One region of the Streptomyces sp. G45 genome, then DNA from elsewhere that is predicted to be linked to it. Evidence: riboswitches for the same ligand, from Rfam matches in the RefSeq annotation. Region 1 holds a riboswitch; the other holds the start of a gene.
What was found. Region 1 has a riboswitch for glycine ahead of gcvT (glycine cleavage system aminomethyltransferase GcvT). Riboswitches for the same ligand answer to the same signal wherever they lie in the genome.

Region 1 (9,881 bases):
GCGCGGAGTGGGCGGCGCGGCGGCGGACCTTCAGGCCGCCGGGCAGGATGCCCTCGCGGGACATGCCGCGCGAGACGCAGGCCTGCATGACGCGCCAGATGTCGAGCAGGCCCTCGCGGATCTCCTCCTCCGTGCGCCAGGCCTTCTCGTTCTCCAGCATCAGGGCGGAGATCGACAGGCCGGTCTCGGCGGAGAGGCGCAGCAGCTCGTCGCCGGTGCGGAAGGGGTACTTCAGGACCGTGTCGTCCGGGACGATCGGGTTCTCGCCCTCCACCGCGTCCTCGTCGACGACGAAGCCGCCGCCTACCGAGTAGTAGGTCTTGGAGAGGACCAGCTCGCCGTCCGCGTCGTACGCGAAGACCGTCATGCCGTTCGCGTGGTAGGGCAGCGCCTTGCGGCGGTGCAGGACCAGGTCCTCGTCGAAGTCGAAGGCGATCTCGTGCACGCCGAGCACGTTCAGGCGGCCGGAGGCCTTGATCTCCTCGACGCGGTCGTCGGCCGTCTCCACGTTCACCGTGCGCGGCGACTCGCCCTCCAGGCCGAGCAGGACCGCCTTGGGCGTGCCGTGGCCGTGGCCGGTGGCGCCGAGGGAGCCGTACAGCTCGGCGCGGACGGCGGTGGTGTGGGCCAGCAGGCCCTCGTTCTTCAGGCGCCGGGCGAACATGCGCGCCGCGCGCATCGGGCCGACCGTGTGGGAGCTGGACGGGCCGATGCCGATCGAGAACAGGTCGAAGACCGAGATGGCCACGAGAGAACTCCAATGGTGGTTGGTAGACGCCGTCGTCTGCCGGGTGGTGCGGACGTGCTGGGCGGTGCGGGGGACCGCTCGGCGCGGTACGTGGTGCGGGGCACCCCAGCTCACTCTCCAGTGTGCGGGGTGCCCCGATGTTCGTACGGAGGAACAAAAGCGTACGGAACTACTTCAGGCCGGGGTACAGCGGGTGCTTCGCGGCCAGAGCGGACACGCGGGCCTTCAGGGCCTCGGCGTCGAAGCCGGGCTTCAGGGCCTCGGCGATGACGTCGGCGACCTCGTGGAAGTCCTCGGCCTGGAAGCCGCGGGTGGCGAGGGCCGGGGTGCCGATGCGCAGGCCGGAGGTGACCATCGGCGGGCGGGGGTCGTTCGGGACGGCGTTGCGGTTGACCGTGATGCCGACCTCGTGGAGGCGGTCCTCGGCCTGCTGGCCGTCCAGCTCGCTGTCGCGCAGGTCGACCAGGACCAGGTGCACGTCGGTGCCGCCGGACAGGACGGCGACGCCGTGCTCCTTGACGTCGTCCTGGACCAGGCGCTCGGCGAGGATGCGGGCGCCGTCCAGGGTGCGCTGCTGGCGCTCCTTGAAGTCGTCCGAGGCGGCGACCTTGAAGGAGACGGCCTTGGCGGCGATCACGTGCTCCAGGGGGCCGCCCTGGAAGCCGGGGAAGACCGCGGAGTTCAGCTTCTTCGCGAAGTCCTTGGTGCGGGCCAGGATGATGCCGCCGCGGGGGCCGCCGAGCGTCTTGTGCGTGGTGGAGGTGACCACGTCCGCGAACGGCACCGGGTTCGGGTGCAGACCGGCGGCGACGAGCCCGGCGAAGTGCGCCATGTCGACCCACAGGTACGCGCCGACCTCGTCGGCGATGCGGCGGAACTCGGCGAAGTCCAGCTGGCGCGGGTAGGCGGACCAGCCCGCGATGATCACCTTGGGGCGGTTCTCCTTGGCCAGGCGCTCGACCTCGGCCATGTCGACCAGACCGGCCTCGTCCACGTGGTAGGCGACCACGTTGAACTGCTTGCCGGAGAAGTTCAGACGCATGCCGTGGGTGAGGTGGCCGCCGTGCGCCAGGTCCAGGCCGAGGATCGTGTCGCCGGGCTGGGCGATCGCGAAGAGGGCGGCCTGGTTGGCGGAGGCGCCGGAGTGCGGCTGGACGTTGGCGTACTCGGCGCCGAACAGGTCCTTGACCCGGTCGATCGCGATCTGCTCGGTGACGTCGACGTGCTCGCAGCCGCCGTAGTAGCGGCGGCCGGGGTAGCCCTCGGCGTACTTGTTGGTGAGGACCGTGCCCTGGGCCTCCATGACCGCGACCGGAGCGAAGTTCTCCGAGGCGATCATCTCCAGGGTGGACTGCTGGCGGGTCAGCTCCGCGTCGACGGCGGCGGCGACGTCGGGGTCGAGTTCGTGGAGTGGGGTGTTCAGAAGCGACATCGGAAGTTCCGTCCTTACGCCGTGGTCAGCTGCCTGCGAACTCGGTGTACTCGTCGGCGGAGAGTAGGTCGCCCGGCTCCTCGGCGACGCGCACCTTGAACAGCCAGCCGCCCTCGAAGGGGGCCGAGTTCACCAGGGACGGGTCGTCCACGACGTCCTGGTTGGCCTCGACGACCTCGCCGGAGACGGGGGAGTAGAGGTCGGAGACCGACTTGGTCGACTCCAGCTCGCCGCAGGTCTCGCCCGCGGTGACCGAGTCGCCGACCGCCGGGAGCTGGGCGAACACGACGTCACCGAGCGCGTTGGCCGCGAACTCGGTGATGCCGACCGTCGCCACGCCGTCCTCGGTGGCCGACAGCCACTCGTGCTCCTTGCTGTAACGCAGCTGCTGGGGGTTGCTCATGGCGTGAATTCTCCTGTACGCGGGCGAGTGCTGATGCACGTGGGGAAGGGCCGTCTTACGGAATGAGACGGTTTGTACCGTTGCTTGTACGGTGCCGATGTGCCGCTGGTGTCACGTCCGGGGCCCGGCCGTCACACCTGGTGCCGGGTGTGTCACTTCTGGCGCTTGTAGAACGGCAGCGCCACGACCTCGTAGGGCTCGTGGGTGCCGCGGATGTCCACGGCGACGCCGGGGGTGCCGGGCTCGGCGTGGGCGGCGTCGACGTAGGCCATGGCGATCGGCTTGCCGAGGGTGGGCGAGGGGGCGCCGGAGGTGACCTGGCCCACGACCTGGCCGTCCGCGACGACGTCCATGCCCGAGCGGGGCACCCGGCGGCCCTCGGCGACCAGGCCGACGAGCTTGCGGGGCGGCGCGGCCTCGGCGCGCTCGGCGGCGGCCTTCAGCGCGTCGCGGCCCACGAAGTCCTCCGCGTGGGAGGTCTTCTCGAACTTCACGACCCGGCCGAGGCCCGCGTCGAAGGGGGTGAGACCGGTGGTCAGCTCGTTGCCGTACAGCGGCATGCCCGCCTCCAGGCGGAGCGTGTCGCGGCAGGAGAGCCCGCACGGCACGAGGCCGACGGGGGCGCCCGCCTCCGTCAGCGCCCGCCACAGCGTCTCGGCGTGCTCCGGCGCCACGAACAGCTCGAAGCCGTCCTCGCCCGTGTAGCCGGTGCGCGCGATCAGGGCGGGCACGCCCGCGACCGTGCCGGGCAGGCCCGCGTAGTACTTCAGGCCGTCCAGGTCGGCGTCCGTGACTGCCTTGAGGATGCCGGGGGACTCGGGGCCCTGGACGGCGACCAGTGCGTACGCGTCGCGGTCGTCGCGCACCTCGGCGTCGAACCCGGCGGCCCGCTCGGTGAGGGCGTCCAGGACGACCTGGGCGTTGCCCGCGTTGGCGACGACCATGTACTCGGTCTCGCCGAGGCGGTAGACGATCAGGTCGTCGACGATGCCGCCGTCGGCCTGGCAGATCATGGTGTAGCGGGCGCGGCCGACGCCGACGGAGCCGATGTTGCCGACGAGCGCGTAGTTCAGCAGGTCGACGGCCCCGGCGCCGGTGACGGTGATCTCGCCCATGTGGGAGAGGTCGAAGAGACCGGCCTTGGTGCGCACGGCGTTGTGCTCGTCGCGCTCACTGCCGTACCGCAGCGGCATGTCCCAGCCCGCGAAGTCGGTCATGGTGGCGCCGAGCGAGCGATGCAGGGCGTCGAGGGCGGTCTTGCGCGGGGTAGGGCTCATGAGTACTGGCTCCCAGGCATGGCATGACGGGCGAGGTCGTCCCTCCCCATCTGTCATCAAACCTGAGAGGTTCACCAGACCCACGCGTACCACGGGGCATGACTTGCACCTTGGGTGGAGCCACCGGGGCGGCCCGCTTTTCAGATGTGCCTCGCCCGCGCGGTACGGGGCCTGAGAGATTCAAGGGAGGAACTTGCTCCTTCGGCGTCCGGGGCGGCGGGGCCCGCGGAACTCTCCCGCGCGGATTCAAGCGGCCGGTATGGAGTTGGCGCGCACATCATTACACGCGCCCCCGCTTCACAACAGTCGCAACCTGGGAATGCTCCGCGGTGGCATTACCTTCTCTTTACAGTCAAGGGACAAGTACTGGGGATGAGTGACGTGACCAGCATGGGGAGGCGGATCACGGTGCACGGGAGCAGTGCTTACGCGACGACGGGCGGTGCGGCGCTGCCCGATGCCGTCGCGCTGCCGCCGGGGGTGGCCGTGGGGCGCCGCGAGGGGGCGGGACGGGGGCGGGACGCGCCGCGGGGGGTGGTCCGGGACCTCCGGCGGGGTGCGGGCGCCGGGCGGAGGCCGGGGCGGCTGGTCTTCGGCGCGCACGACGTGGTGGTGGTCTCCGGGCTGCCCGGCAGCGGCAAGTCCACGCTGATGCGGCGGGCGGTGGCCGGGCCGCGGGTGGACTCCCAGGACGCGCGGGACCGGTGGGCGGCGCGGATGCCGCGCTTCGTGCCGTACGCGGTGTACCGGCCGCTGGTGCGGGTCGCCCACTACGCCGGGCTGCGGCGGGCGCTGCGCGCGGGCTCCGGGGTCGTCGTCCACGACTGCGGTACGCAGCCGTGGGTGCGGCGGTGGCTGGCGCGGGCCGCCGTCCGGCGCGGGGGCGTACTGCACCTGCTCCTCCTCGACGTGCCCGCGCCGGTCGCGCTGCGGGGGCAGCGGGCCCGGGGGCGGGGGGTGTCCCGCTATGCCTTCGCCCGGCACCGGCGGGGGGTGGGGCGGTTGCTCCGGGTCGCCGAGGGCGGGGGGCTGCCGCCGGGGTGCGGGTCGGTCACCCTCCTGGACCGGGAGGGGGCGACGGCGCTCACGGAGATCGCCTTCGCCTAGCCCTCGCGGGGGCGCCCCAGACCCGCCCGGGGAACATCCGCCGCGAAGCGGCGGATCACGGACAGCCGACGACGGCGGGCAAGCGGGACGTTCCCACCCGTCCGGCGTGCGAGGGCGAGGCGCGGCGTTAGGGTCGGGAGATCCGTACGGCAGAGCAGCAGGGGTAAGGGCAGCATGGACTTTCCGGGGGAGTATCCGGCACAGGGGCAGGCGCACACGCACACGCACGGATGGCCCGGCAACGAACTCGAAGAGGTGCTCGCCGCCTCGCTCGGCGCCCCGCCGAGCGAGGCCACCGCCGCGCACATCGTCGAGACGCTGGGCCGCGGCCACGTGTGGATCCCGCTCCCCAACGGCGGCGGCCCCGACAGCACCACCCTCGACCTGCCGACGCTGGAGCTGGACGGCCAGGCGTACGTCCCGGTGTTCACGTCGGAGCAGCAGTTCCGGCAGGTCACCGACGGCCGGATGCACGCGACGGTGGCGCCCGCGGTGGAGTTCGCCCGCGGTCTGCACCCGCACCTGGGCATCGTCCTGAACCCCGAGGGCACCGTGACGGTGCCGCTGCCGCCCCCGGCCGTGGCCGCGCTGTGCCGCGTGGGGCGTACGGAGCTGGACGGCCCGACGACCGGCGGCCGGGTACGGCTGTTCGAGCCGGACTGGCAGGACGACCCGGTCGACTTCCTCGCCGCCGCGGGACGTGAGTTCGAGGCCATCGGCGTGGTGCGCACCGCGCGCCGCTGCCTGGCGGGCGTCGAGGACGAGGACCCGACGCTGTTCGTGGGCGTGGAACTGTCCGCGTGGGAGGGCGACGCCCGTGACCTGCCGCTCCAGGCGCTGGGCCGGGCGCTCGGCCAGGTGCCGGTGGCCTGGCCGGTCAACCTGGTCCTGCTGGACGTGGCGGACGACCCGGTGGCCCACTGGATGCGCGAGCGCGTCCGGCCGTTCTTCGCGCCGCGCTGACGGACGCGGAACGCCGACGGTTTTTCCGCGGTGCGAGGGGGCTTGGCCCCCGCGCACCCCCGCCCAGGGCCCCCGGCCCGCTTAAGCTGGTCCTATGACTCGGTCGGAGCACGGCCGTGGTGCCAGCTGGGTACGTCGGGTCCGTCGGGTCCGTCGGGGTATGTCGCGAAGGGGCGGTTACGGGTGAGTGCTTCGGGCACGGCCGCGGGGGCCGGGCAGGTCGAGCACATGCTGCGCCAGGTGACGCCGGGGCGCTATGACGCGTACGAGGCGCTCCTGCACGCCCTCGCGGACGGCAAGGTGTGGATGCTGCTCTGGCACGGCCAGGCCGGATCGCCCGACGCGCAGTACGGGAACATGGAGGTCGACGGGTACGGCTACGCGCCGTGCGTGACCTCCGCCCAGGAGCTGTCGGCCAGCGGCTGGAACCGCGGCTACGAGGTGGTGGGCGGAGTCGACGTGGCCCGCGCGCTCTACCCCGACCACTACGGCCTGTGGCTGAACCCGCACGCCCCGGGCGGCGGCGTCGGCATCCCCTGGCTGGACCTGCGCCGCATCGCCAGCGGCATCGACCTCCAGCCCGCGGGCCCGCTCCGGCTCACCGAGCCGACCATCGAACTCCCGCAGTTCTACGCCCTGTTGACGCAGAACGCGCACCGCACCCCGGCGGTCCGCTCGCTGCGCCGCGCCTGGGTGCAACCCTCGCTCGGCGCCCCGTACCTGGCGATCGGCCTGGACGTGTACGACACCTCGCCCGCGTCGGTCGACTCGGTGCGCGCCATGATGCGGCAGTCCATCGGCGCGGTGCCCGAGGGGCTTCCGGTGTCGACGGTGGCGATGGCCGACGCGCACGACCCGGTCGCGATGTGGCTGCGCGCCAACGCCCGCCCGTTCTACGACCGCGACCCCCATCCGGCCCCGGCCCCGGCCGGTGGATACGGATATCCCGCCGCGTACTGAGCGCAACGCCCGCATACCCCTCGTATCCCTGCGCGGCGATCCGGACACTGTCCGGATTCCGCTTTCGGCCGGACCCGCTGATCAGCGCCGATGTGCGCGATGTCCGCTAAGGGTGCGGGAGTGACCATATGGACGCCCGTGACTCCCTTGGCCCCCAACTGCCCCGTGTTCGCCCGGCGTTCAGCCCCGTCCGGATAACGGAACACCTCGATCAGCATCACGGTTGCGCATCCATTCCCCGACAAGTCTGGTAACAGATCACGGCCCCGTTGAAGACTCCCGCTCCAAGGGGCCTTCGCCCCTGTGTACGACGGACTGATCACGTCGCTACAGCGGCAAGTGCGGGCCGGTCACCGCCGGTTGAGAGGGGTCCCTGGCACGATGACGGCGCCAATGCATGACACACCTGCGGACGCGAAACCCACGGAGGACGTCGCCCCCGCAGCCGGTGCAGGGGTGAAGAAGGTCGAGGGTCGGTCCCTCAAGCAGATCGCCTGGAACCGGCTCAAGCGCGACAAGGTCGCCCTCGCGGGCGGCGTCACGGTCCTGGTCCTGGTCCTGGTGGCCGTGTTCGCGCCCCTGATCGTGAGCCTGCTCGGCCACCCGCCGAACGACTTCCACCAGGAGAAGCTCGACGAGCTGACCAACCTGCCCAAGGGCGCGCTCGGCGGCGTGAGCGGCGACTTCCTCTTCGGCGTCGAGCCGAACAAGGGCCGCGACGTCTTCAGCCGGATCGTCTACGGCGCCCGCATCTCGCTGCTCGTGGCCTTCCTCGCCGCGATCGTCGCCGTGGTCCTCGGCACCCTGTTCGGGATCATCGCCGGGTACTTCGGCGGCTGGGTCGACGCGCTGATCAGCCGCGTGATGGACGTGCTGCTCTCCTTCCCGCAGCTGCTCTTCATCATCTCCCTGGTCTCGGTGCTCCCCGACGACTTCCTCGGCCTGCAGGGCACGAGCGTGCGCGTGGCGATCCTGGTCCTGGTGATCGGCTTCTTCGGCTGGCCCTACATCGGGCGCATCGTGCGCGGCCAGACCCTGTCGCTGCGCGAACGCGAGTACGTGGAGGCGGCCAAGAGCCTCGGCGGCGGCAGACGGCACATCCTGTTCCGTGAGCTGCTGCCCAACCTGGTGGCGCCCATCACGGTCTACGCGACCCTGATGATCCCCACCAACATCCTCACGGAGGCCGCCCTCAGCTTCCTCGGCGCGGGCGTCAAGCCGCCGACCGCCTCGTGGGGCGGCATGCTGCGCGACGCCCTCGCGACCTATGAGCACGACCCGATGTTCATGGTCTTCCCGGGCGTCACGATCTTCATCACGGTGCTCGCCTTCAACCTCTTCGGGGACGGGCTGCGCGACGCGCTCGACCCCAAGGGAACCCGCTAGCAGTCCCCCTGACTTGCCCCTGCGCTGGTCAGGTGGCTCTTTCCATGGTTCTTCGGCAGCTATCCGCCAGGGACCGCGAATCTGGAAGGTTGCAGAAAATGCCCAGAGTTTCCCCCAAACGGCGGCTCGCCGCCGGTGCGGCCCTCGTCGTCGCGGCGCTGGTGACCACCACGGCCTGCGGCAGCGGCGACGGCGACGACGACAACGGCAAGGGCGCGGGCTACAACGCCGCGCTCAACAAGGTCGCCAACCCGTCGAAGAAGAAGGGCGGCACTCTCCGCTTCGTCGGCAAGCAGGACCTCGACTCGGCCGACCCGCAGCGCGCGTACTACGGCATGTCCTGGGACTTCATGCGGTTCTACACCCGGCAGCTGGTGTCGTACGACACCAAGCCGGGCAAGGCGAGCACCAAGCTCGTCCCCGACCTCGCCACCTCCACCGCGAAGATCTCGGACGACGGCAAGACCTACACGTACAAGCTGCGTGACGGCCTGACCTGGGAGGACGGCTCCCCGCTGACCTCCAAGGACATCAAGTACGGGATCGAGCGCATCTGGGCCAAGGACACCATCACCGGCGGTCCCGGCTATCTGCGCCAGGCGCTCGACCCCAAGGGCGAGTACCCCGGCCCGTACAAGGACCCGTCGAAGGACAAGCTCGGCCTGAAGGCGATCGAGACGCCCGACGACAAGACCATCATCTTCAAGCTGCCCAAGCGCAACGGTGACTTCGAGCAGTTCCTCGCGATGCCCTCCGGCTCCCCGGTGAAGGCGTCCAAGGACACCAAGGCCAAGTACACCTCGCGGCCGTTCTCCTCGGGCCCGTACAAGTTCGACGAGTACAAGCCCGGCAAGAAGATCGTCCTGGTCCGCAACGACAAGTGGAAGAAGGAGTCGGACCCGATCCGCCCGGCCCTTCCGGACAAGATCGACGTGACGATCTCCGCCAACCTGGAGGAGAACGACAAGCGCCTGATGGCGGGCGACTACGACGTCGACCTCAACGGCACCGGCATGACCCAGTCCGGCCGCGTCACCGCCATCCAGGACCACCGCGGCAACGTCGACAACATGCACACGTCGTTCGTGCGCTACGTCGCCCTGGTGCACACGGCGAAGCCGTTCGACAACGTGCACTGCCGCAAGGCCGTCTTCTACGCCACCGACTTCGCGAGCCTCCAGCAGACCCGCGGTGGCAAGCTCGCCGCCGGTGACATCGCCAACAGCACCTTCCCGAAGTCGATCCCGGGCAACAGCGACTACGACCCGTACGGCGTCCTGGCGCGCAAGGGCAAGCCGGACCTGGCCAAGGCCAAGGACGAGCTGAAGCAGTGCAAGAAGCCGAACGGTTTCAGCGCCAAGCTCACCGCCCGCAACAACAACCCGGGTGAGGTCGACACCGCCGAGGCCCTCCAGGCCCAGCTGAAGAAGGTCGGCATCAACGTCCAGGTCGAGTCCATCGACGGCGCCGACTCCGCCAGCATCACCGGCTCCCCGTCCGTGGTGAAGAAGCGCGGCTACAGCATGCAGATGTCCGGCTGGGGCCCCGACTTCCCGTCCGGCCAGGGCTACGCGCAGCCGCTGTTCGACTCGCGCTTCCTGCTTG
Region 2 (9,881 bases), 4.8 Mb from region 1:
ATCAGCGCGGGGAAGTACCGCACGTTCTCCTCGAAGAGGTCGTACGCGCTGGTGATCCACCGCTCGCCGAACCAGCTCCGCGGCCGTACGCCCTGCGCCTGGAGCTCGGGCGGCCGCGTGTCCGTGGACTGCAGGAACAGCGGCGGCCGCGACTCCCGCCACAGCTCGCGCCCGAACAGGAACGGCGCGTTGGCACCCACCGCGACCTGCGCGGCGGCCACGGCCTGGGCCGCGTTCCACACGTCGGCGAACTTGCCCGGCGTCACCTGGAGGTGCAGCTGCACGGACGTGCAGGCGGCCTCCGGCGCGATGGACGCCGACATGCAGGTCAGCCGCTCCACGCCCTCGATGTCCAGCGTGAAGCTCTCGCCGCGGGCCGCGACGATCGAGGAGTTGAGCAGCTCGTAGCGGTCGTCGTCCGACAGGTTCGCGGACACCAGGTGATGGCGCGACAGGGTCGGCAGAATGCCGATCATCACGATGCCCGCGTCGACCTCGTTGGCCTTCCGGTGGGCATAGGCGAGACCGGTGCGCAGCTCCTCGGCGAGCCGGTCGAGAACGCGCCCGCCCAACCGGTGCGGGGCAATGTTCACTTCCAGATTGAACATTCCGAGTTCGGTCTGGAAATCGCGGCTCGCGATCCGTTCGAGAACTTCGGCATTCATCATTCTCGGGGTGCCGTCGGGCCCCGCGAGATTCAGCTCTATCTCCAGGCCCATCAGGTTCTTGGGCCGGTCGAACCGACGCTCCTCGTGCAGCCGCGCGAACGCCGCGAGGCACTGCCGGAGCTTGCCGCGGTACCGGTGGCGATCGGACAGGTCAAACGTTCCTGCCTCGACCTTCTCCCCCATCGAAGCGTCCCTCCTCGAATGGGCAGCCCACAACCCGGCCGCTGTGTACGGAGGATGATGCCCCGTCGATATGATCGATAACGCCTCGCGCGGGCCGCGCGATCAGTACGCTCGGAGCGGGTGCCCCGCAGGCACTTTCACGGGGCATGGTGTGGCGCTCGGTATCCCTTCCTCCGATTGTGGTGAAAAAAACCGACTAGAATCGGCCGACCGCGCCCGCCGAGATTGCCGAGGCAGCGGGTATGAACTCACTCAGAAACCGGGAGAAAACCCCTCTGGAAGCCGTCCGGTTAACGCCTTGCCCGCGATATGGGAAGCGGCTACCCGAAACCCGTTCTGAACATATGTCGTATAAACTCACCTGTTGAGGCAGAGAGTTGGCGCTCGCGGTCCCCCGCCCCCCGGGGCCTTGCCCCCGCCCCCTCTGACCCAGCAGACAGCGCCGTTTGCACCGCCCCCGCTCGCTTCACTGTGCCTGTCGAATGAGAGAGGCGACCCACCATGCCCCTGCATGTCCCCCCGGCTCCCGCGCCCGCCCTGCGCAGCGTCCTCGCGGCCCTCGGCTCCCCCACCGCCGTACGGGCGGCCCGCACCCCGTCCCTGCGCACCGCGCAGGGCCCCGCGAGGCCGGACCTCCCGCTCCCCGTCCACGAGTTGGACCACACGGGGGCACAGGCCGCACCGGCGGACGGCTCGCCGACCACGCTCACCGGCTGGCGCTTCCTGATCCGCTGCGGAGAGCGCGCGGTGGCCGCGGCGGAGACGATGCTGACGCCCGACGGCTGGGCGTTCTCCCACTTCTGCGAGGGCCCCTACATCCCGTCCGCCGAACTGGCCCTGCGCCAGGCCGAGGCCCTGCCGACGCCCTACCAGCCGCGCCTGCTGTCCGTGCCCGAGCTCTACATGCTCACGCTGTGGCTGCACGGCGACTGCACGGCGGACGCCGAGGGCGGAGCGGTCGCCCCCGCCGACGTCCTGGTACCGCTCTCGCCCGCACCCCCCGGCATCGCGGCCCACCGCCCGCACCGCGCCGCCGACCTCCTCGCGGCGCTCAGCCACCGCCTGACCCCGGCCCCACTGCTCGGCTCCCCCGCCTGACACCGGCCAGCCCCGGGCGTCTCCAGCCGCCCCTGGCCAGCCCCAGCCGACCTGGGCTCCGCCCAGCCACAGTGCCCCGCGTCCCACCCGGGCCGCGGGGCACCGCGCTGCCCCGGCCCGACCCCGACCGGGCCCGCCCGGCCCAACCGGACTAGCCCACTTCGGCCACGTCGAACCACCCGAAGGGACAGGGGAGTTGGACTGAACCGTCCGGGCGGGTGATACGTCCTTAAGCAGTAGGAAGCGCTGCCGCTAAATCCCTGCGGAATCTCGTCCGTGGGGGAACACTGGACTGGACCGACAACCAACGGGGGGCGGCATGACCACCGCATCGAGCCGCGGGAACAACGCCACATCCATCACATCGCAGCGAAAGAACCCTTCCATGTGCCAGCACCAGCCACCGTGCCCGACAGCAGAATCCGCCGACCGGGAGGCCGCGTCCCTCGTGGCGCACCACCCGGAGCAGGGCTGGAGCCTGCTGTGCAACGGCGTCGTCCTCTTCGAGGACACCGGTGAGCTGCTGCCGAACGGCGAGATCATCGCGCCGCACCGGCCGCTCGGCATCGACCAGGTGATGACGGCCGCCTGAGCCGTCCGCCGCGCGCACACGCACCACGACGCTCCACACACGCACTACAGGCACCACACGCACCACGACGCACCAAAGGGCCGGGCCGGAAGACCTCGTGACGGACGACGTCTCCCGAACCGGCCCTCATTCGTGCCTGGCGCCAGGATCAGTCCTCGTACGCGTCCAGCGGCGGGCAGGAGCAGACCAGGTTCCGGTCGCCGTACGCCTGGTCGATGCGGCGTACCGGCGGCCAGTACTTGTCGGCGGCCGACACACCGGCCGGGAAGACGGCCTCCTCGCGGCTGTAGCCGTGCTCCCAGTCGCCGCCCAGCGCGGCGGCCGTGTGCGGGGCGTTGCGCAGCGGGTTGTCGTCCGCGGCCCACGCGCCGCTCGCGACCTTCTCGATCTCCCCGCGGATGGCGATCATCGCGTCGCAGAAACGGTCCAGCTCATCCAGGTCCTCGCTCTCCGTCGGCTCGATCATCAGCGTCCCGGCGACGGGGAAGGACATGGTCGGCGCGTGGAAGCCGTAGTCGATGAGCCGCTTGGCGATGTCGTCGACGGTGACGCCCGTGGCCTTGCTGAGCGGCCGCAGGTCGATGATGCACTCGTGCGCGACGAGGCCGCCGGGGCCGGTGTAGAGCACCGGGAAGTGCGGCTCGAGGCGCTTGGCGATGTAGTTCGCGGAGAGCACCGCGATCTGCGTGGCGCGCTTGAGTCCCTCGCCGCCCATGAGACGCACGTACGACCACGAGATCGGCAGGATCCCGGCGGAGCCCCACGGAGCGGCCGAGACCGGGCCGACGCCCGTCTCCGGCCCGGCGGCGGGCTGGAGCGGGTGGTTCGGCAGGTACGGCGCGAGGTGCTCGCGCACCGCGACCGGGCCGACGCCGGGGCCGCCACCGCCGTGCGGGATGCAGAAGGTCTTGTGCAGGTTCAGGTGCGACACGTCGCCGCCGAAGTGGCCCGGCTTGGCCAGCCCCACCAGCGCGTTGAGGTTGGCGCCGTCCACGTACACCTGGCCGCCCGCCTCGTGGACGGCCGCGCAGATGTCGGCGACGTGCTCCTCGAACACGCCGTGCGTGGACGGGTACGTGATCATCAGCACCGCGAGCTGGTCGCGGTACTGCTCGATCTTCGCGCGCAGGTCGTCCACGTCGATCTCGCCGTCATCGGCGGTCTTCACCACGACGACCCTCATCCCGGCCATGACGGCGCTGGCGGCGTTGGTGCCGTGCGCGGAGGACGGGATGAGACAGACGGTGCGCTGCTCGTCGCCGTTGGCCCGGTGGTAGCCGCGCACCGCGAGCAGACCGGCCAGCTCGCCCTGCGAACCGGCGTTCGGCTGGAGCGACACCTTGTCGTAGCCGGTGACCTCGGCGAGACGTTCCTCCAGCTCTCGGATGAGCGTCAGATAGCCCTGCGCCTGCTGGGCGGGCGCGAAGGGGTGCAGCTGCCCGAACTCGGGCCAGGTGACCGGCTCCATCTCCGTGGTCGCGTTGAGCTTCATCGTGCAGGAGCCCAGCGGGATCATGCCGCGGTCGAGCGCGTAGTCGCGGTCGGCCAGCTTGCGCAGGTAGCGCAGCATCGCGGTCTCGGAGCGGTACTGGTGGAAGACCGGGTGCGTCAGGTACTCGTCGGAGCGGAGCAGGGCGGCGGGCAGCGCGTCCTCGGTGGTCGCGTCGAGGGCCTCGATGTCGGCCTCGACGCCGAACGCCGTCCACACCGCGGTGAGCTGCGCCCGCGTGGTGGTCTCGTCGCAGGCGAACGACACGTGGTCGGCGTCGACGAGGCGCAGGTTGACCCCGCCCTCGCGCGCGGCCGCGACCACGTCGGCGGCCTTGCCCGGCACCCGCGCGGTCAGCGTGTCGAAGTACGCGCCGTGCAGGATCTCCACGCCGCCCGCGGTGAGGCCCGCGGCGAGCAGCGCCGCGTACCGGTGGGTGCGGCGGGCGATGGTGCGGAGCCCCTCGGGGCCGTGGTACACCGCGTACATCCCGGCCATGACGGCGAGCAGCACCTGCGCGGTGCAGATGTTGCTGGTGGCCTTCTCGCGGCGGATGTGCTGCTCGCGGGTCTGGAGGGCCAGGCGGTAGGCCTTGTTGCCGTCCGCGTCCACGGACACGCCGACGAGGCGGCCGGGCAGGCTGCGGGCGAACTTCTCGCGCACCGCCATGTATCCGGCGTGCGGGCCGCCGAAGCCCATGGGCACGCCGAAGCGCTGGGTGGTGCCGACGGCGATGTCGGCGCCCAGCTCGCCGGGCGAGGTGAGCAGCGTGAGGGCCAGCAGGTCGGCGGCGACGGTGACGACCGCGCCCAGCTCGTGGGCCTGGTCGATGACGGGCTTGATGTCGCGGACGGCTCCGGAGGCGCCCGGGTACTGCACGAGGACGCCGCTGATCTCGCGCTCGGCTAGGTCGGCGGGGATGCCGTCGCTCAGGTCGGCGACGACGACCTCGACGCCGGTCGGCTCGGCACGGGTCTGGATGACCGCGATGGTCTGCGGCAGGGCGTCCGCGTCGACCACGAAGACGCCGTTCTTGACCTTGCCGACGCGCCGGGACAGCGCCATCGCCTCGGCCGCGGCTGTGCCCTCGTCGAGCAGTGAGGCGCCGGAGGTGGGCAGCCCCGTCAGCTCGGCGACGACGGTCTGGAAGTTGAGCAGCGCCTCAAGGCGGCCCTGGGAGATCTCCGGCTGGTACGGCGTGTACGCCGTGTACCACGCGGGGTTCTCCATGACGTTCCGCAGGATCACCGGCGGCGTGAACGTGCCGTAGTACCCGAGTCCGATCATGGAGTCGAGGACCTGGTTGCGGTCGGCGAGGGAGCGCAGCTCGGCCAGGACCTCGGCCTCCGTGCGCGCGCCGGGCAGATCGAGGGCCTCGGCGTTCTTGATCACATCGGGGACTGCGGTGGCCGTGAGCTCGTCGAGCGAGCCGTACCCGACCTGGGCGAGCATCTTGGCGCGCGCTTCCGCGTCGGGGCCGATGTGCCGCTGCTCGAAGGGGATTCCCTGTTCGAGCCGCGCGAGCGGAATGCGAGGAGTGGCGGTCATTGCGGAGGCCTCCTGGTCTTACGCGACCTGCGAGGGGCACCACGGCGCGGGTACCCGGACGGCCTCCCCCTCTGTCATCTCAACCTGAGAGCTTCACAGGCCCGCCCGGGAGCGGTCCTGCTTGCACCGTCGGTGAGGAAGGGTTCCGAACGTGCCCGCCCGACGCCCGCCCTGCTTTCCAGAGTGGCCTCGTCCGTGCGGTACAGGGGCCTGAGAGATTCCGGGGAGGAGTTGCTCCTTCGGCGCCTCCGGTGCTGCCACCGAAGAGCTCTCCCGCACGGGGTCAACAGCCGCTTGCCAGCCTACCAGCGAGGTCAGCGGCCGAACCCTCAAGTGGCCGCCCGCCTCAATGTGCTCTTTCGTAGTGATGACGAGCCAAACCAGGACGAGAACGAACCCGAAGCGAGCCCAGAACACACCCGGAACGAACCGGAAACGACCCCGGAACGCCCCAGGAACGACCTCGGAACGAACACAGGACGACCTCACTACGACCTCACTACGACGTCAATACGACCCCAGAGCGACCCCAGAGCGACCCCAGGACAAGCCGAGAACGAGCCGAGAACGAGCCAAGAGCGAACGGCGGCGAAGGACTCGCGACCAGTTGGAGGGCCCGTGCAGACCGACATCGATCCGCGCAACCTGATCGGCCGCAAGGCGTTCGACCGCAACGGCACCAAGATCGGCACGGTGGACGAGGTGTACCTCGACGACGCCACCGGCACCCCGGAGTGGGCGGCCATACGCACGGGGCTGTTCAGCAGGGACGCCTTCGTGCCCCTGGAGCCGAGCGAGCTGGTCCACGACGGCACGCTCCGCGTCCCCTTCGAGCGCGCCCTGATCAAGGACGCCCCCGACTTCGGCGTGGGCCGCCACCTCTCCCCCGAGCAGGAGCTGCAGCTCTACCGCCACTACGGCCTCGACCTGGCGGCGCCGCCTCCGCTGCCGGACCACGAGTTCGGCCAGCGCCCGGACCAGCCGGACGCGTAGCACGGCCTGGCGGGCCGATACGCTCGGTACGGGGTCCTGGGGGCCGTGGCCCGTACGCACCGCCGCCCCTCATCCCGCCCGGGGGCCGTGGCCCGTACGCGCGCCGCCGCTCATCCCGCCCGGGGACCGTGACCCGTACGCGCGCCGCCGCTCATCCCGCCCGGGGGCCGTGTTCCGTACGCGCGCCGTCTCCCACCCCGCTCCGGCGCCGCCCGCACCCCACCCGGCCCCGCGCCGGGCATCGCCCGCCCTGCCCTGGAGGACCGCGCCCGGCGCCCGCCGACGCTTGAGCCCCCCGCCCCAGGGCGATCACGCCCCGGTCACCCCAGAGCTGCCCCAGCACGTCCTCCGCGCCCCGCGGCCCTGCGCCCCCACCAAAGGCCACCACCACCCCCAGGACCGCTCCCCAGCCCCACCCCCTCGCCCACCTACTCCTCCCCCGCGCCAGCCCCCACACCACCCGCTGAGGCCCCGGCAACCGCCTCCTCACCGCCCACCTCAGCTACCGCACCCACCTCCACCTCAACCACGCCAGGCACACCAGCCGCTTCCATCACCCCAGCAACGCCAGCCGACTGAATCACCCCAGCCGCTCCAGCCTCCCCACCCGCTTCAACCGCTTCAACCGCTCCCGCCACCACCAACGGCAACGGATCCGACGCCTCAAGCTCCGGATCCTCGACCCGGAACGTCCGCACCCGCCCTGGAACCGACCCCGGCGTCTCGAACCGCACGGTCACCCGCCCCAGGCCACTGCCCTGCACCCACCCGGGCCCGTGCACGGCGTGCCGGACGTCCTGTCCGGCCAGCCACCGCCGCTCGGCGAGCGGCACGGCCTCCTCACCCGCGTCCGGCACCCCGCTCTCCCCCTCGGGCACCGGCACCCCCTCGCTCTCCGCCGACTCCACGCCCTCGTCCAGCGAAGGCACCGTCTCCGCCCGCACGGCCGCCTGCGCCTGCGCGAACAGGTCCTCCTGCGTGAAGTCCGCGAGGCCGCTGACGCCGACGCCGAGCAGCCGCACGCCTCCCGTGGTGTCCACGGACTCCAGAAGCCGCGCGGCGGCCTCCCGCACGACCGCGGGGTCGTCCGTGGGCCCGCGCAGCGTCTCGGACCGCGTCAGCGTCGAGAAGTCGTACCTCCGCACCTTCAGCACGATGGTGCGTCCGGAGTGCCCGGCGGCCCGCAGCCGCTGCACGCACCGGTCGGCGAGCCGCGCGACCTCCGTCCTGACCCGGACCCGGTCGTGGATGTCCACGTCGTACGTGTCCTCGACGCTGACCGACTTGGTGTCCCGCTCGGCGACCACGGCCCGCTCGTCCCGCGCGAGCGCCATCGCGTACAGGGACCCGCCGTGGGCCTTGCCGAGCAGCCGCACCAGCTCGTCCTCCCCGGCCTCGGCGAGTTCTTCGACCGTGGTGATCCCGGCACGCCTCAGATGGTCCCCGGTCGCGGGGCCGACCCCGGGCAGCACCCGCACCGACAGCGGCCCGAGCAGCTCCCGCTCGGTGCCGGGCACTATCAGCACCAGGCCGTCCGGCTTGGCCCGCTCCGAAGCGATCTTCGCCAGCATCTTGGACGCGGCGAGCCCCACCGACCCGGTCAGACCCGTGACCCGCCGGATGTCCGCGCGCAGGCGCTCCCCCACGGCCCGCGCCGACGCCTCGTCCGCCGCGACACCCCCCGCTTCCAGGTCCACGAAGGCCTCGTCGAGGCTGAGCGGCTCCACGAGCGGCGACAGCTCCCGCAGCAGCCCCATGACCTGCTCGCTGATCTCCCGGTACAGACCGAACCGGGGCACCAGGTACGCGGCGTTCGGCGCGAGCCGCCGCGCCTGCCCCATCGGCATCGCCGAGTGCACCCCGAACTGCCGCGCCTCGTACGACGCCGTGGCCACCACGCCGCGCGGCCCGAGGCCGCCGACCACGACGGCCTTGCCGCGCAGGCTGGGCTTGGCGGCCTGCTCGGCGGACGCGTAGAACGCGTCCATGTCGAGATGCAGAATCGTCGGCGCGGTTCTCACACCACCGATGCTGCCTTACGCCACTGACAATCCGGCCCGCCACCAGCCGGACCGGGCCGGGACGGGCCCGCACCAGACCGGCTCCTCGGGAGTTCGGAGCGGTCCGGACGAGGCCGTCAGCCCGCGCGGTTGCGCCGCCGCGCCAGCTCGTCCCCGGGGTGGTGCCCCACCAGGGTCTCCCCGGTGTCGATGCGCTCACCGTGCAGCTGCGACAGCGCCGCCTCGACGTCGCGCCACACGACGCCCACGGCGATGCCGAAGACGCCCTGGCCGCCCTGGAGGAGATCGTGGACCTCGCTGGGCGACGTGCACTCGTACACCGTCGCGCCGTCGCTCATCAGCGTCGTCCGCTCCAGGTCCCGGAAGCCGCTCTCGCGCAGGTGCTGGACCGTGGTGCGGATGTTCTGGAGCGAGACGCCCGTGTCGAGGAAACGCTTCACGACCTTCAAGACGACCACGTCACGGAAGCTGTAGAGCCGCTGGGTCCCTGAGCCGCCCGCCGCGCGCACGCTGGGCTCGACCAGACCGGTGCGCGCCCAGTAGTCGAGCTGGCGGTAGGTGATGCCCGCGGCGGCGCAGGCCGTGGGGCCGCGGTAGCCGATGGCGTCGCGCGCGGAGTCCGCGGGATCACCCGGCTGCTGCGCCGGACCTTCCGGGCCGGACGGGCTCCCGCCTCCGTGGACCGCCACCGGGCGCTTCGTAGAGGGATCGGCCGAGCCACCGTGCAGCGGATACGGACCGCCGACCGCTGTACCGTCGCCGCTGCTTCTCACGCCGACCTCCGTCCTTGACCTGCCTTCTCGACGGTAGGCAGTCACCAGGGGCTCGTCAACGATCGCCACACTCGGCACGCCGAGTGATAATCACCCTGCGAGTGGTTTCCCGTCCTATGCCGCGGGGAAAGGCTAGCCGAATGTCCCAGCGTCGGCCTCTCGGCGGGGGCCGTTCCGGCGACAGCTCGCTGACCGCCGCCGGTTCACCGCCCCGCTGGCAGCTCGGCAGCTCACTGGCTGCTGGTGCCGAAGTCCTCGGGCGAGATCTGGTCGAGGAACTCACGGAACTTCTCCACCTCGTCCTCCTGCTCGTCCGGGATGGCGATGCCCGCGTCGTCGAGCACGCCGTCACTGCCGAAGATCGGCGTCCCGGTGCGCAAGGCCAGCGCTATGGCATCGGAGGGACGGGCGCTCACCTCGACCCCGCTGGCGAAGACCAGCTCGGCGTAGAACACGCCTTCCCGCAGGTCGGTGATGCGCACTTCGGTGAGCTCCTGGCCGACGGCCTCCAGCACG

Region 2: it holds a riboswitch for glycine, as region 1 does, so the genes downstream of both, gcvP (aminomethyl-transferring glycine dehydrogenase) here and gcvT (glycine cleavage system aminomethyltransferase GcvT) in region 1, are expected to answer to the same signal.

What each region holds. Positions count from the first base shown of each region.
Region 1 covers NZ_JBMUZU010000001.1:2,971,380-2,981,260, reverse strand. Annotated here, with positions in the region: gene ACOBQU_RS11860 (L-serine ammonia-lyase) at 1-748, opposite strand, end outside; gene glyA (serine hydroxymethyltransferase) at 918-2,180, opposite strand; gene gcvH (glycine cleavage system protein GcvH) at 2,206-2,583, opposite strand; gene gcvT (glycine cleavage system aminomethyltransferase GcvT) at 2,736-3,860, opposite strand; glycine riboswitch at 3,901-4,010, opposite strand; glycine riboswitch at 4,011-4,109, opposite strand; gene ACOBQU_RS11840 (AAA family ATPase) at 4,233-4,967, shown strand; gene ACOBQU_RS11835 (enhanced serine sensitivity protein SseB) at 5,142-5,930, shown strand; gene ACOBQU_RS11830 (enhanced serine sensitivity protein SseB C-terminal domain-containing protein) at 6,114-6,890, shown strand; gene ACOBQU_RS11825 (ABC transporter permease) at 7,272-8,276, shown strand; gene ACOBQU_RS11820 (ABC transporter substrate-binding protein) at 8,375-9,881, shown strand, end outside.
Region 2 covers NZ_JBMUZU010000001.1:7,746,288-7,756,168, reverse strand. Annotated here, with positions in the region: partial or broken gene ACOBQU_RS32920 (glutamate--cysteine ligase) at 1-851, opposite strand, end outside; gene ACOBQU_RS32915 (hypothetical protein) at 1,353-1,949, shown strand; gene ACOBQU_RS32910 (DUF5999 family protein) at 2,335-2,541, shown strand; gene gcvP (aminomethyl-transferring glycine dehydrogenase) at 2,690-5,578, opposite strand; glycine riboswitch at 5,767-5,864, opposite strand; gene ACOBQU_RS32900 (PRC-barrel domain-containing protein) at 6,197-6,571, shown strand; gene ACOBQU_RS32895 (DNA polymerase IV) at 7,000-8,592, opposite strand; gene ACOBQU_RS32890 (MerR family transcriptional regulator) at 8,709-9,365, opposite strand; gene ACOBQU_RS32885 (bifunctional nuclease family protein) at 9,596-9,881, opposite strand, start outside.